One region of the Allobosea sp. MMO-172 genome, then DNA from elsewhere that is predicted to be linked to it. Evidence: riboswitches for the same ligand, from Rfam matches in the RefSeq annotation. Region 1 holds a riboswitch; the other holds the start of a gene.

What was found. A riboswitch is a leader RNA that binds a small molecule or an ion and turns the genes downstream of it on or off. The one in region 1 is predicted to bind thiamine pyrophosphate.
Region 2: another riboswitch for thiamine pyrophosphate. It lies ahead of WFK61_RS03130 (LuxE/PaaK family acyltransferase); the one in region 1 lies ahead of thiC (phosphomethylpyrimidine synthase ThiC).

What each region holds. Positions count from the first base shown of each region.
Region 1 is NZ_JBBCUM010000006.1:86,503-94,469, forward strand. Features, by position in the region: gene WFK61_RS11165 (polysaccharide deacetylase family protein) at 1-293, shown strand, start outside; gene WFK61_RS11170 (OmpA family protein) at 1,433-2,569, shown strand; gene WFK61_RS11175 (hypothetical protein) at 2,821-3,018, shown strand; TPP riboswitch at 3,090-3,194, shown strand; gene thiC (phosphomethylpyrimidine synthase ThiC) at 3,274-5,151, shown strand; gene WFK61_RS11185 (hydroxyethylthiazole kinase) at 5,148-5,888, shown strand; gene WFK61_RS11190 (hypothetical protein) at 6,066-6,926, opposite strand; gene dnaK (molecular chaperone DnaK) at 7,259-7,967, shown strand, end outside.
Region 2 is NZ_JBBCUM010000001.1:655,879-663,845, forward strand. Features, by position in the region: gene WFK61_RS03125 (UDP-glucose dehydrogenase family protein) at 1-1,010, opposite strand, end outside; TPP riboswitch at 1,194-1,323, shown strand; gene WFK61_RS03130 (LuxE/PaaK family acyltransferase) at 1,416-2,492, shown strand; gene WFK61_RS03135 (acyl-CoA reductase) at 2,498-3,946, shown strand; gene WFK61_RS03140 (ABC transporter ATP-binding protein) at 3,936-4,727, shown strand; gene WFK61_RS03145 (ABC transporter permease) at 4,724-5,473, shown strand; gene WFK61_RS03150 (ABC transporter substrate-binding protein) at 5,636-6,613, shown strand; gene WFK61_RS03155 (SDR family oxidoreductase) at 6,610-7,377, shown strand; gene WFK61_RS03160 (c-type cytochrome) at 7,640-7,967, opposite strand, start outside.

The DNA.
Region 1 (7,967 bases):
TGCCGGTCGAGTGGATCCGCGACGACGCGCCCTATCTCAGCATGAACCGCTTCCAGGCGCTCAGGCCCTATACCTCGCCGGAAGCGGTCTTCGACATCTTCCGCCGCGAGTTCGAAGGGGCCTATGCCGAGGGAGGGCTCTTCCTGCTGACCATGCATCCGCATGTCATCACCTATCGCTCGCGCTTCTGGATCGTCGAGGAGCTGGTCCGTCTGGCCAAGGCCAAGGGCGATTGCTGGTTCGCGACCCATGCCGAGATCGCGGCCTATGTGAAGGCTGAGGCCGGTATCTGATCGCCGACCCGAGGGAACCGCTGCCCGATTCCCGCCGTTTTCGCTTCATCGGGGGTTCAGGCCATGACGGGCCTGATACCCGTACGTTGAAACGAACGACGGGAATAAAGATGCGCACGAAACGCTGGTTGCTGGTCGGGACCGTCCTGCCGGCCCTCGTCCTTTCGCAAGCCGGGCAGGCCTTCGCCGAGGCCGGATACCGGGTCGCACAGGCCCCCGCCGCCGGAGACAATGATCCCCGCGCGCCACGGCAGCGGCCGCAGCCGCCGCAAGGCGCACAGCCCGGCCAGCAGCGCGGTCCGGAACGGCCTGCCGCCCCGGCGGCGCCCGCCCAGCCGCAAGCCCCGCGCCCGCCGCAGATGCAGCCCGCTCCGGCTGCTCCCCGGCCGCAACCACCCGCCATGCCCGCGCCGCAGCCGCGCGCCGAGCCGCCTGCGGTGCGCCAGCAGCCCGAACGCCCGGCCATGCCGCGTGAGGCGCCTGTCGCGCCCCGCGCAGCGCCCGCTCCCAGCGAAGCCCCGGCAGCCCGCCCGACGCCGCCACGTCCGCCGGTCGAGCCGACGGCCCCGCGTGCTGCGCCTCAGCCGGGCGCCGGCGCGCCGCCTGCCACCGCTCCGCGTGGCCCGGCCGTTCCGCCTTCCGCTGCGCCGACCCAGCCTCGCCCGCCGGGGCCCCCGCCCGCTACGGCTCCGGGTGCGCCGTCCCAGCCGGGCGCTGGCGCGCCGCCTTCGGCGGTTCCGCGTGGTGGTCCCGCCGTTCCGCCCTCGGCAGCGCCGGGTCAGCCCCGTCCGCCGGGAACGCCGCCTGCAACGGCACCGAGCGCTCCCTCGCAGCCGGGAGCTCCTGCTCAGCCGGGCGCCGGCGCGCCGCCCTCCGTCGTTCCGCGCGGCGGGCCTGCCGTCCCACCCTCGGCCCAGCCGTCCCAGCCGCGTCCGCCGGCTGCGGCGCCGCAGCCTGGCGCGCCTGCTGCCCCGGCACAGCCGGGAACGGCCGCTCCGACACCGCCGCCCCCCGCTGGGACAGCTCCGTCCCAGCCTTCGCGCCCCGCTCCGGGAACGCCTCCGGCTGGTGCGCCCGGCGCTCCGGCTCCGGTCCAGCCCGGCGCCACGGCTCCGACCCCTACGCCGCCTGCGGGCGCTGTGCCCGGCCAGCCTGGCCGCCCGGCTCCCGGCCTGCCCTCCGGCGGCGCGCCCGGCATGGCGCCGCAACCCGGTGTCGGGCCTGCCCCCGGCCAGCCCGGCTTCGCTCCGGGCCAGCCTCCGGCGGGGCTTCCCGGCCAGCCGCCCCAGCGTGAAGGCCGCCGCGGCGGCGTCTCGCCGGGCGTCGCCGGCGCGATCGGCCTCGGTGCCGGCGTCATCGGCGGCATCATGGCGGCGCAGGGCGCGCAGCGCTTCGAGGATATCCGGAGCCGCCGCGAGGAACGGCGCGAGGGTGACGTCACCATCATCCGCGAGCCCGGCCGCACCATCATCCGCGACGATGACGGCCGCGCCATCATCCGCCGCGACGAGGACCAGCGTTTCCGCGATCTCGGCTGGCAGGGCCGCTCCGAGCGCCGCGATGGCGAGAACCGCACGATCTTCGAGCGGCCGGACGGCACGCGCATCGTCACCGTCACGGACGAGGAGGGCCGGCTGATCCGCCGCACCCGCATCGACCGCGACAACCGCGAGGTGATCATCATCGACAATACGCTGCGGGACCGTCCGGGGCGCTTCGCCGACGATGTCGTGGTGCTGCCGCCGCCGCCGCTGCCGATCCCGCGCGAGCGCTATATCGTCGATGCGGACCGGGCCGACGAGGACCTGATCTACGAGACGATCACCGCCCCGCCGATCGCCGCGATTCCGCGCCGCTACACGCTGGACGAGGTCCGCTATTCGCCGGACCTGCGCGCCCGCATGCGCAGCGTCGATATCGACACGATCAATTTCGACACCGGCTCCTGGCAGGTCGGGGCCGATCAGGGCCGACGCCTGTCGGTGATCGCGGATTCGGTGAAGCGCGCGCTGCAGCGTTCGCCCAACGAGGTCTTCCTCGTCGAGGGCCACACCGACGCCGTCGGCGCCGATGTTGACAACCTCTCGCTCTCCGATCGCCGCGCGCAATCGGTCGCGGAAATCCTGACGCGTGACTTCCAGATCCCGCCGGAGAACCTGACGACCCAGGGCTATGGCGAGCAGTATCTGAAGGTGAACACGCAGGATGCTTCCCGCGAAAACCGGCGCGTCACGCTCCGGCGGATCACGCCGCTGCTGAGCGGCCAGAACCAGTGACGACCGGACGGGGTTGCTCTTTAGGCATCGGACCGAAAAGTGGAATCCACTTTTCGGAGAAATCCGATGCCAAGACAAAAGCTTGATCGCCACACTGCGTCCGATGGGACGCATGGCGATCTAAGCGGCCCCGCTCTTCCACAGGCGCAGGGAACAGCCGTTCCCTGCGCCTGTTTCGCTTGCCCTCTATCATCGCACCTTGAGGGACCGGATTGAGGATTTGGTAGGGTTGCCGGGTTAGCGTGCCCGCCATGAGCGACGCCATCTCCCTCGCCACCAGCATCGTCTCGATGCAGGCCGACTCGACCCGGCAGGCGCTGTCGGTCGAGATGCTCAAGCAGAATGCGCAGGCCGAGCAGGGCCTTGTCGCCATGCTCCAGCAGAGCGTCGAGCAGACGCAAGCGACGCTGCCGGCTGGGCAAGGCACGCTGGTCGACCGCACGGCCTGAGCCATTCCTTCCAGTCCTATCGGAGCTTCGCACAGCCCGTTGCCAAGCGGCGGCGCTGCGCCTAACCTCGTCTGCGTTCCGAGGGGTGCCCGCAAGGGCTGAGACGGCTTTCGAAGCTGAACCCATCGAACCTGATCCGGGTCATACCGGCGGAGGGACTGGAACGCGGTGCAGCCTTGGCCTGCACCCGCATCACAGCGCTTGAACCGCTTCGACGCCGGATCTCCTGACCTGTACCAAGGAGGAGATCCCCTGATGAATGCCCACACCAAACCCCAGAAGAATAGCGTCAAGACCGCGCCGCAAAGCGTGACGACCGGGCCGATCATCGGTTCGCGCAAGATTTATGTCGCCGCGCCCGAGCATCCCGAGATGCGCGTGCCTTTCCGCGAGGTCGTGCTGACGACCGATGCCGAGCCGCCGGTGCGCCTTTACGACCCCTCCGGCCCCTTCACCGAGACCGATGCGAAGATCGATCTCAATGCCGGCCTCATCCAGCCGCGCCGCGCCTGGCTCGACGCGCGCGGCTTCGAGCAGGTCGCGGGGCGCGCCGTCACCGCCGCCGATAACGGCAACATCTCGGCCGAGCAGCTCGTGCCGGCCTGCCCGGCCGAGCGCCCGATCCTGCAGGCGAAGCCCGGCCAGCTGACGACGCAGTACGAATTCGCCAAGGCCGGCATCGTCACGCCCGAGATGATCTATGTCGCCCATCGCGAGAATCTCGGCCGCGCCGCCATGCTGGAAGGCGCACGGGAGCGCCATGCCGATGGCGAGAGCTTCGGCGCCAACGTGCCGGAATTCGTCACGCCGGAATTCGTCCGCGAGGAGATCGCGCGCGGCCGGGCCATCATCCCCGCGAACATCAACCATCCCGAGCTGGAGCCGATGGCGATCGGCCGCAATTTCCTGGTCAAGATCAACGCCAATATCGGCAATTCGGCCGTCACCTCCGGCGCGGCCGAGGAGGTCGAGAAGCTGGTCTGGGCGATCCGCTGGGGCGCGGACACGGTGATGGATCTCTCCACCGGCCGCAACATCCACAACATCCGCTCCTGGATCCTGCGCAACTCGCCGGTCCCGATCGGCACGGTGCCGATCTACCAGGCGCTGGAAAAGGTCGGCGGCGATCCGATCAAGCTCGATTGGGAGGTGTTCAAGGACACGCTGATCGAGCAGGCCGAGCAGGGCGTCGACTATTTCACCATCCATGCCGGCGTCAGGTTACCCTATGTCCCGCTCACGGCATCCCGCGTCACCGGCATCGTCTCGCGCGGCGGCTCGATCATGGCGCGCTGGTGCCTGGCGCATCACCGCGAGAGCTTCCTCTACGAGCGCTTCGACGAGATCTGCGAGATCATGCGCCGCTACGACGTCTCGTTCTCGCTCGGCGACGGCCTGCGCCCGGGCTCGATCGCCGACGCCAATGACCGCGCCCAGTTCGCCGAACTGGAGACGCTGGGGGAGCTCACCAGCATCGCCTGGGACAAAGGCTGTCAGGTAATGATCGAGGGCCCCGGCCATGTGCCGATGCACAAGATCAAGGAGAACATGGACAAGCAGCTGCGCGAATGCGGCGAGGCGCCCTTCTACACCCTCGGACCGCTGACCACCGACATCGCGCCGGGCTACGACCACATCACCTCTGGCATCGGCGCGGCGATGATCGGCTGGTATGGCTGCGCCATGCTCTGCTACGTCACGCCGAAGGAGCATCTCGGCCTGCCGAACCGCGACGACGTCAAGACCGGCGTCATCACCTACCGGATCGCCGCCCATGCCGCCGATCTCGCCAAGGGCCACCCGGCCGCGAAGATCCGCGACGATGCGCTCTCCCGCGCCCGTTTCGACTTCCGCTGGGAGGACCAGTTCAACCTGGCGCTCGACCCCGATACGGCGCGGGAGTTCCATGACGAGACCCTGCCGAAGGACGCCCACAAGGTCGCGCATTTCTGCTCGATGTGCGGCCCGAAATTCTGCTCGATGAAGATCACGCAGGATCTGCGCGCCGAGGTTCTGGCGATGAGCGACAACGAGCGCGCGAGCCTCGAGGCTATGGCCGTGGAAGGCATGGCCGCAAAATCGAAGGAATTCCTCGACAAGGGCGGGAGTATCTATCTACCTGCTGCTGAATGAGCGGTTTCAGCGAAAAGCTTGACGCGGCCAGCGTCGCATCGATCCTTGCGCGGGTGGCCAGGCGCCGCCCGCGCATCCATTGCCTGACCAATACGGTGGCGCAGAACGTCACCGCCAACATGCTGCTGGCCATCGGCGCGGTGCCCTCGATGGCCAGCCATCCCGACGAGGTCGAGGCCGTCGCGGCGGGAGCGGGCGCGATCCTGATCAATCTCGGCACGCTCGGCCTCGAAGGCGAGCGCGCCATTCCCAAGCTCGTCGGCGTCGCGCAGGAGCGCCGCATCCCGCTGGTGCTCGACCCGGTCTTCGTCGAGCTCTCGCCCTTGCGGCTGCGGCTGGTCGGCGACGTGCTCGCGCTGTTCGACGTGCTGGTGCGCGGCAACGCCACGGAAATGGCGACGCTGGAGCCGCTTTTCGCACTCCGGCGCGATATCGTGCGCGTCACCACCGGCGCGGTCGACCGCATCGAGACGGAGGATCGCAGCCTGTCGATCGCGCATGGCCATGAATTGATGAGCAAGGTGACCGGGCTTGGCTGCGCATCGAGCGCGCTGGTCGCGGCCTGCCGGGCGGTCGAGCCCGATCCGGTGATCGCGGCGGCGGCGGCGCTGACCGTCTACGGCATCGCCGGCGAGATCGCGGCTGAGCGCGCTGCCGGGCCCGGCAGCTTCGCGATGCATCTGGTCGATGCGCTCGCGGGGCTCGACGAGGCTGCGCTCGCGGCGCGGATGGGCTGAGGCCACCAACCACCGCTGTCATCCCGTGCGCGTTGCAGCACGCAGTGCTGCGACGCAGACACGGGACCGTGCGCAGGAAGAGGCGCATTCTCGTCATGCGGTCCCGTGTCTGCGCAGCGGCATTTCATGCCGCAGCGCGCACGGGATGACAGCGCTCTATGACAGTGCTCTGCTCCGCTACTGCGTTGGCGCGAGGGGCAGCGGCGCGGGCTTCGGACGCGGCTTCGGCTTGGCGGCGGCGGGCTTCGGCTCGGTATTGAGCCCGAGCCGGGCGCGCAGCGAGGCGGCCCGGGCCTCGGTGATCCGGGCGCCGCAGAAGCCGAACTGGCCCTCGCGCTGGAAATCCCGGCAGATCATCTCGCGCTCGGCCGAGAACCCCGCCTGCTCGCGGGCGATCACGCGCTGCTCGACCGCGTCCGACTTGGCGGTCAGCGTGCGATAGCCCTCGCGCACGGCGCGTTCGGCGCTGCCGCGGGCCTTCTCGATCTCCTTGGCCTGCCCGGCGACGGCGCGGGCGTCCGGCCCCCACAGCCCGCGCGGGTCGATCCGGCATTGCGCGGCCTGCACGATGCAGGGCTCGGTCGGCTCGACCACGAGGAAGGCGCCGTCGAGCACGTCGAAGACGATCGGGCAGATCGGCGCTTCCAGCTTGTAGCGGGGCACGCCGGCCGGGCGCCCGAGCGCGGTGACCGGGAGCGGCACGTCGCCGAAGGAGACGGCGCAGGGATCGACGAGGTTGCTGCTCTGGAAGCCGTCGAGATTGAGCTTGAGGCCGTAGCCCGTCGCGGTCTTCGAGAACACCGCTTCGCCATGATGGCCATGGCGGTGCAGGGCCTTGCCGAGGATGGCGTCCTCGCCGGCGACCTTGATGGCGGGCATGCTCGGCGGCTTCGGCCCGGCGGGCGCGCCGGACTGGGTCGGAGCGGCCTGCTGGGTTCCGGGCGCGTTGAAGGGCTGGGCGCCCGGCAATTGCAGCGGCTGCGCTTGCGCGGTCGTCACGGCGGCGGCGAGGGCCGCTGAGGCGAGGATGAGGCGCATCGGTCGTGTCATGGCGGCCCAGTGAAACCGGAACGGCCTTTCTGCATGCAGGCGCGGGCAGGGTTACGCAAGGACGGGAAGGCCACACCCGGGCAGAAAGCGTGTCGCGGCGGCTGTCCGGCCGGAACTCCCGATTCTTAATCGGCTCGCCTGTCTTGCAAGGGGTGGAACACCCTCACTATATACGCCGCCAAGGGGCGGTTTAACCACCGTCAAACGTGGAATGCCGGTTTCGTTCGCCGCTGAAGCGGGGGCGATCCGGTCCATGGGCCGGCAGGCGGCGCACAAACGTCGCAGGTCGGCGATCTGCTCAATCGAAAGGGATCCCATCCATGGGTAAAGTCATTGGTATCGACCTCGGCACGACCAACAGCTGCGTTGCAGTGATGGAAGGCTCGACGCCCAAGGTCATCGAGAATTCGGAAGGCGCGCGCACCACGCCTTCCATCGTCGCCATCACGGATGACGGCGAGCGTCTGGTCGGCCAGCCTGCGAAGCGCCAGGCCGTCACCAACCCGGAGCGCACCTTCTTCGCGATCAAGCGTCTCATCGGCCGGACCTTCGAGGACCCGATGACGCAGAAGGACCTCTCGCTGGTCCCCTACAAGATCACGAAGGCCTCGAACGGCGACGCCTGGGTTGCCGCTGACGGCAAGGACTATTCGCCGTCGCAGATCTCGGCCTTCACGCTGACCAAGATGAAGGAGACGGCGGAGGCCTATCTCGGCCAGCCCGTCACCCAGGCCGTCATCACGGTTCCCGCCTATTTCAACGACGCCCAGCGTCAGGCCACCAAGGATGCCGGCAAGATCGCCGGCCTCGAGGTGCTGCGCATCATCAACGAGCCGACGGCGGCTGCGCTCGCCTATGGCCTCGAGAAGAAGTCGTCCGGCACCATCGCGGTCTATGACCTCGGCGGCGGCACCTTCGACGTCTCGATCCTCGAGATCGGCGACGGCGTCTTCGAGGTGAAGTCGACCAACGGCGACACCTTCCTCGGCGGCGAGGATTTCGACATGCGCCTCGTCGAGTATCTCGCCG
Region 2 (7,967 bases), on a different contig from region 1:
GCGATCGAGGGTGCGTCGCGCATGTCGTCGGTGTTCGGCTTGAAGGTCAGGCCCAGCACCGCGATCGTCTTGCCCCGCACCGAGCCGCCGCAGGCCGCCACCACCTTGCGGCCCATCGCCCGCTTGCGCTGGTCGTTCACCGCCGCGACGGTCTCGACGATGCGCGACGGCGTGCCGTAATCCTGCGCCGTCTTGATCAGGGCGAGCGTGTCCTTCGGGAAGCAGGAGCCGCCATAGCCCGGGCCGGCATGCAGGAACTTCGAACCGATGCGGTTGTCGAGGCCCATGCCACGCGCCACGTCCTGGACATTGGCGCCGACCTGCTCGCAGAGATCGGCGATCTCGTTGATGAAGGTGATCTTCGTCGCCAGGAAGGCGTTGGCGGCATATTTCGTCAGCTCCGCCGTGCGGCGGCCGGTGTTCAGGATCGGCGCGTTGTTGAGATAGAGCGGCCGGTAGATATCGGCCATCGCGGCCCGCGCCCGCTCGTCATCGGTGCCGACGACGATGCGGTCCGGCCGCTTGAAATCCTCGATCGCGGCGCCCTCGCGCAGGAATTCCGGATTGGAGACCACGGCGAAATCGGCATCGGGCCGGAGCTCCCGGATGATGCGCTCGACCTCGTCGCCGGTGCCGACCGGAACCGTCGACTTGGTCACGATCACGGTGTAGCCGCGCAGCGCCTGCGCGATCTCGCGGGTGGCGGCATAGACATAGGACAGATCGGCGAAGCCGTCGCCGCGGCGCGAGGGCGTGCCGACGGCGATGAAGACCGCATCCGCCTCGGCCACCGGCCCGGCGAGATCGGTGGTGAAGGACAAGCGCCCCGCCGCCGCGTTGCTGCGCACGAGCTCGGACAGGCCTGGCTCGAAGATCGGGATTTCGCCGCGCTTCAACGCCGCGACCTTGCTCTCGACCTTGTCGACGCACACGACGTCATGTCCGAAATCCGCAAAGCAGGCCCCGGAGACCAGGCCTACATAGCCCGAGCCAACCATCACGATCTTCATCGGTTTCTCCCTGGGGCTGACCCATCATGGCAAGCCGAGGATTGCTGTTCGCAGCTGCGGCATAGCGCAATCACCGGAAAATCGGAATTGGCTTCTTCTCGACGGGCCTGCCCTGGCCCCGCCCCCGGCTGCGATATCGCGGCCGTTATCGCTTGACAGCAGGGCCCACCGCTCGTCATCTGCATCCGTTCCCAGGGGGGCCTCGCTAGGAGGCTGAGATTCCGCCGGCCGGGCTTTCGAGCCTCAAGCAACGCGGTGACCCTCCGAACCTGATCCGGATCATACCGGCGTAGGGATGCGGGACATGCGGCCACCCAAGGCCCTGATTCCAGCTTGCGCCGATGATCCTGTTGCGATCGACGCTTCCGGCTTGTCCGTCGGCGCCGGAACGGAGTGGGCTTTCAAGTGACGCAAGCCGAGATCATCGCGGCGCTATTGGCGTTCATCGCGCTTCCCGATGCATCGGAAGCCGAATTCGAGACGATGGCGCTGAAGGTCTTCGCCTATCAGTTCCGCAACAACGAGCCCTATAAGCGTTTCTGCCTGCAGCGCGGCCGCACGCCGCTCTCGGTGAAGCGCTGGCGCGACATCCCGGCCGTGCCGATCACCGCCTTCAAGGACCTGACGCTGAGCTGCAGCCCGCCTGAAGCCGCCAGCCACGTCTTCATGACCAGCGGCACGACACAAGGCATCCGCGGCCGCAGCTATCACCCGACGCTCGACGTCTGGAGGCGCTCGATGCTGGTGAATTTCCGGGCGCGCTTCATGCGTGGCCGCGAACGCATCCGCATGGGCATCCTCTTCCCCGACGAGGCGGAGCTGCCGAACTCTTCGCTCGCCACCTATCTCTCGCTCGCCAAGCGCGAATGCGGCACGCCGGCTTCCAAAACCTTCATCGATGCTGCCGGTCTCGACCTCGACGGCCTTCTGTCGGCGCTCGCCGAAGCCGAAGCGAGCGGCGAACCCTACGCCCTGCTCGGCGCGAGCTACTCCTTCGTTCCCGTGCTGGATGCGCTCACGGCAAGCGGCCGGCGCTTCGCCCTGCCGGAAGGCAGCCGCATCCTCGATACCGGCGGCTTCAAGGGCCAGTCGCGCGAACTGGGGCCCGACGAATTCTATGACGGGCTCAGCGCCGCCTTCGGCGTGCCGCGCTCCACTTGCATCAACATGTACGGGATGACCGAGCTGAGCTCGCAGCTCTATGACGACGGCAACGCCACCTGCCCGTCGGTGAAATCCGGGCCGCACTGGATTCGCAGCCGCGTCGTCGATCCGCTGACCGGCGCCGACCTGCCCGAAGGCGAGCGCGGTGTGATCGTCCATCACGACCTCGCCCATTTCAACTGCCTCGCGGCGATCCTGACCGAGGATGCCGGCGAGATCGTGCCGGGCGGCTTCAAGCTGCTCGGCCGCGTCGATGGCGAGGCCTCGAAGGGCTGCTCGGTCGCGATCGCCGAATTCCTCGCAGCGGCACGAGGCTGAAGCCGGTGATCGAGCATGCGGGCCATCTGCCGGGCCTGAACGCCAGGACTTTGCGCTGGCGCGAGGTCCGTCACAGCGCCTGGGGCGAGAGCGCCACCATCGCGCTGCCGGAGCTGGACGAGGCGCAGGCGGCGGCGCTCTGCACGCATGTGCGCGACAACGCCCGCGCCCGGCTGAAACGGATGGAGACCGCCCGCATCGTCGCGGCGATCGACGGCGCCGTCGCGCGGCTGCTCGACCGTGAACACCCATTGCGGCGCAAGGCCGAACATTTCCTGCCCATCGTCACGGGCTATGACCGCGAGACCGTCAGGCTCGGCCTGACCGGCTATCTCAAGACCTTCCGCAAGCCGCAATTGCTGCGCTTCCTCGCCGAGGATTTCGCCAATCCCGGCGTGCTCGACGGCTTCCAGCCGACACCGAAGAGCGGCTATCTGCGCGCCCATGGTCCGGAGCTGCTGCTGCATGTCTGGGCGGGTAATGTCCCGGCGCTCTCGCTCTGGAGCCTGATCTGCGGATTGCTGGTCAAGGCCGGCAGCATCGGCAAGCTCGCCTCGGCCGAGCCGCTGACGGCGGGCTGGTTCGCGAGCCTGCTTGCCGAGATCGATCCCGAGATCGGCGAATGCCTCGCCATCACCTGGTGGAAGGGCGGCGAGGCGGCAGCCGAACCGATCTTCCTGCGCGAGGCCGACACCGTCATGGCCTATGGCGGCAACGAGACACTGACGGCGCTGCGCGCGAAGCTACCGATCACCACCCGCTTCCTGCCGCATGGCCACAAGATCGGCTTCGGCGCGATCGCCCGTGAAGCTCTCGACAGCCGCAAGGCGCCTGCGCTGGCCCGGCTCGCGGCTCACGACGTCATCCGCTACGAGCAGCAGGGTTGCTATTCGCCGCAGATGCTCTTCGTCGAGCGTGGCGGAAAAGTGAGCCCTGCGGAGTTCGCCCGCTATGTTGCGCAGGAGCTCGGCGCCCTCGCCTCGCGCCATCCGCGCCGGGCTCTCTCGCAAGGCGAAGCGGCCTCGATCGCCGCATGGCGTGGCACTCAGGAAACCCGCGCGATGGACGGCACCGCGGAGCTTCTCGGCGAGCCATCCGATCCCTGGAGCGTCGCCCATGTCGAGACAGCGGAAGCCCTGAGCCCGACTGGGCTGAACCGCACGCTCAAGCTCGTCGCGGTCGAGAGCCTGGACGCGGTCCCGGCTCTCGTCGCGCCCTATCGCAGTTTCCTGCAGACGGCCGGCCTAGCCGCCTCCCCCGAACGGCTGTTCCGGCTGGCCGAGCGGCTCGCCGAGGTCGGCGTCAGCCGCATCGCTCCGCTCGGCCGGATGACCGCGCCGGAAGCCGGCTGGCATCATGACGGGCGCTTCAGCCTGCTCGACCTCGTCACCTTCAGCGAGATCGAGCAATCGGCCGAGGCCGCGGCAGAGGGGTTCGCGCCCTATGTCGACTGATCCCGCCAAGCCCGGTTTCGTCACGATCGAGCGGGCCAGCTATCGCTATGATGCGGCAGGCCCGGCCGTGGTCGATGCCATCGACTGGACGATCCCGCGCGGCGAGATCCACTGCCTGCTCGGCCGCAGCGGCTGCGGCAAGACCACCTTGCTCAAGCTCGCAGCCGGCCTGCTGATGCCGAGCGAAGGCACGATCCGCATCGGTGGCGAGGCGCTCATCGGCCCGAGCCCGCGCGCCGGCTTCGTCTTCCAGGCACCGACCCTGCTCGACTGGCTGAGCGCGCTCGACAATGTCCTGCTGCCGATCTCGCTGAAGCGACGCCCGACCGTCGCGGACAAGGATGCCGCGTTCGACCTGCTGGAGCGTGTCGGCCTCGCGGATTTCACCATGCGTCGCCCGGCCGAACTTTCCGGCGGCCAGCAGAGCCGTGTCGCCGTCGCCCGCGCATTGATCGGCAATCCCGACCTGTTGCTGCTCGACGAGCCTTTTGCGGCGCTCGATGCCCTCACACGCGAGGAATTGCAGGACGATCTGCTGCGGCTTTGCGCGCTCAACGGCACGACCGCGCTCTTCGTCACCCATGATATCGGCGAGGCCGTTTATCTCGCCGATACGGTGGCGGTGATGGCGGCCGGCCGGGTTACGCATGTGCGCCGGATCGAGCTGGCCCGCCCGCGCCATCGCGACATGCGCTATGCGCCCGGCTTCATCGCCGCCTGCCGCGAGTTGCGCGACGCCATGGATGGAGCAGCCGCTGTCAATCGGAGGCCGGCGGCATGATGGCCCGCCTGCCCTCGCTCCTGCTGCTCCTCGCCCTGCTCGCCGGCTGGGAAGCCTGGTGCCGGCTCGGCGGCCTGTCACCTCTCGTCCTGCCGCCACCTTCTGCCGTGCTCGCGACGCTGTGGAGCGAGATCGCGACCGGCAGGCTCTGGCCGCATCTGGCGACGACTGCCGCCGAGATGGCGCTGGGCCTCGGCATCGGCGCCATCGTCGGGCTCGGCACCGGCATCCTGCTCGCGGAGTTCCCGGCGCTCAGCCGGCTGCTGCGGCCCTATGTGCTGGCAAGCCAGCTCGTGCCGAAGCTCGCGCTCGGGCCGCTGTTCATCATCTGGTTCGGCTTCGGCATGACGCCGACCGTCGTCATCACCGCGCTGATCTGCTTCTTCCCGCTGATGGAGAACACACTGACGGGGATCGGCGAGGTCGATGCTTCCAGGCGCGAGCTCTTCCGCATGCTCGGCGCCGGCCGCCTCCAGACCCTGCTCCGGCTCAAGCTGCCGGCGGCGCTACCGGTCATCATGGCGGGCCTGCGCGTTGCGGTCGTGCTCGCATTGGTCGGCGCCGTCGTTGGCGAGTTCATCGGCGGGCGCATCGGGCTCGGCGCCTCGATCATCGCCGCGCAGAGCGTGATGGATTCGAGCCTGATCTTCGCGCTCTTCATCGTCCTCACCGCCCTTGGAATGCTGCTCTACGAGGCCGTGCGCCTGATCGAGCGCCGCGTCCTGCATCGCTTCTCGAAAGGCTAGATTCCCATGTCCGTCTTCTTCACGCTCGCTCGCCTTTTGAGAACAGGGCTCGTCATCCCGGCCGCAGCGAAGCGGAGCGCCGGGATCCATCATCGGGCTCCGCGCTCTACGATGGATCCCGGATCGGCGCTGCTTCGCAGCTTGTCCGGGATGACGGCGAGCGTGGCGGTCACCGCGGCGCTCTTGCTGTCCGCCTTCGCATCGGCTCAGGCCCAACCGCTCGACAAGGTCACCGTCGCCGGCTGGAGCCAGCCGATCAGCGAGATCACCAATCTGCTGGCGGAGCCGGACAAGGGCTTCTTCAAGGCGAAAGGCATCGCGCTCGACTATGTGCCCGGCAATGGCGGCGGCGCCGCCTTGCAGAACATGCTCGCGGGGCAGGCCGATATCGCCTTCACCGATCCGGCCGCGCTCTATCTCGCGCTCGACAAGGGCGAGAAGCTCGTCGCGATCTACAACATCTACCCGCAGAACGTCTTCAACGTGGTCGCGCTGAAGAGCAGCGGTATCCGCACGGCGGCCGACCTCAAGGGCAAGCGCATCGGCGTCTACAGCCTCGCCAGCGGCACCTACCAGAACCTGCTCGTGCTGCTGCATCAGGTGGGCCTGGGCGAGAAGGACGTCACCATCCAGCCGGCGGGCCTGCTCAACTTCGCGCCGCTGATGCAGGGCCAGGTCGACGCCACCGCCGCGACCGATACCGGCCTGCTCGTCGCCCGCGCCAAGGGGCTAGGCGAGGCCAACGTCATCGAGGTCCGCGACCAGCTCAATCTGCCGAGCGACATCTTCGTCGTGAAGGAAGCCTATTACGAGCAGAACAAGCCGCTGCTGAAGCGCTTCCTCGCCGCCTATCGCGATTCCGCCGCCTGGATGATCGCCAAACCTGAAGAAGCCGCGCGCATTGCCGTCACCCGCGCGATCAACGGCCGCGACGAGGCCGTCAATCTCGAGATCATCAAGCTGCGCAATGCCTCGAGCATCTCGCCGACGACGGAGCGCGAGGGTCTCGGCCGCTTCGATCTCGACGCCCTGCAGAAAGGCGCCGACACGTTCCGCAGCCTCGGCCTGATCGCCCGCCAGATCGATATGGGTTCCGTCGTGAAGAGCGACCTGATCCCGGCGAAGGATGGCGCGCCGTGAGCTTCCGCGACCGGGCCATCCTCGTCACGGGCGCGAGCCGCGGCATCGGGGCAGCGATCGCGAAAGCCTTCGCGGCCGAGGGTGGGATCGTCATCGTCAACTACCGGACGAACGAAGCGGAGGCCGAGGCTGTGGCTTCGGAATGCCGCGCGCTCGGCGGCGAGGCGCTGGCCGTCGCGGCCGACGTCACGTCCCCGGACGCTGTCGCAGCCATGGCGACGCGCATCGCGGAGGAGGTCGGCCGGCTCGATGTCGTCGTCAACAACGCCTTCGCGCCCTATCGCTTCGACCCGGATAACCGCGCCCGCTTCTGGGAAACACCCTGGGAGTCTTACGAGCAGCAGTTCGAAGGCGCGGTGAAGGCGGCCTACACGGTCAGCCGCGCGATGCTGCCGCTGCTCCAGCGCCGCGGTGGCTCTGCCATCATCAACCTCGCCAGCGATCTGGTGACGCGGCCGAGCATTCCCTATCACGACTACACGACGGCCAAGGCGGCGCTCGTCGGCTTCAGCCGCAATCTCGCGGCCGAGCTCGGCCCGCTCGGCATCCGCGTCAACTGCGTCGCGCCGGGGCTGGTCTACCCGACGCAGGCGAGCGCGACGACGCCCGAGGAGGTCCGCGAGATGCTGATCGTGCAGACGCCCTTGCGCCGCATCGCGACGCCCGAGGATGTCGCCGGCCCGGTGCTCTTCCTTGCCAGCGACTGGAGCCGCTTCGTCACGGGCCAAGTGCTCCACGTCGATGGCGGGCTGGTGATGGTCTGAACGGCCGTTCCGAACTTCGGAGTACTTGCCTGCCACGCCAAAGTGCGGGTCATCCCGGGCGACCGCAGGGAGACCCGGGATCCATTCCGGAGCGCCCCCGAAGAAGGTTCAGGCATGGATCCCGGATCGGCGCGACTTCGTCGCTTGTCCGGGATGACCGCGTATTTGGGTCCAGGTTCCACCCTTGAAGCACAGACATCTTTTGCGGCCAGTCCCTCAGGACGAGGACATCAATCGTCAAACGCCTCCTGAGCAACCGCCGCTACGGCGCTTTCTTACCGGCAGCGTCGAACTGCTTGAGATAGGCCAAGAGGTCGGCGATGCGCTTCTCGTCCTTGAGGCCGGCATAGATCATCTTGGTGCCGGCCACCTTGGCGCGCGGGTTCTGGATGTATTCGGCGAAGGTCGCTTCGTTCCAGATGAGGCCGGAATCCTTCATCGCCGCGCTGTAGCTGTAGCCGTCGCGCGTGCCGGCCTTCTGGCCGACGACGCCGTTGAGGATCGGGCCGACTAGGTTCTTGGCGGTCTCGCCGACCTGATGGCAGGCGCGGCACTGGGCATAGACCTTCTCGCCGGCAGCAGCGTCCTGG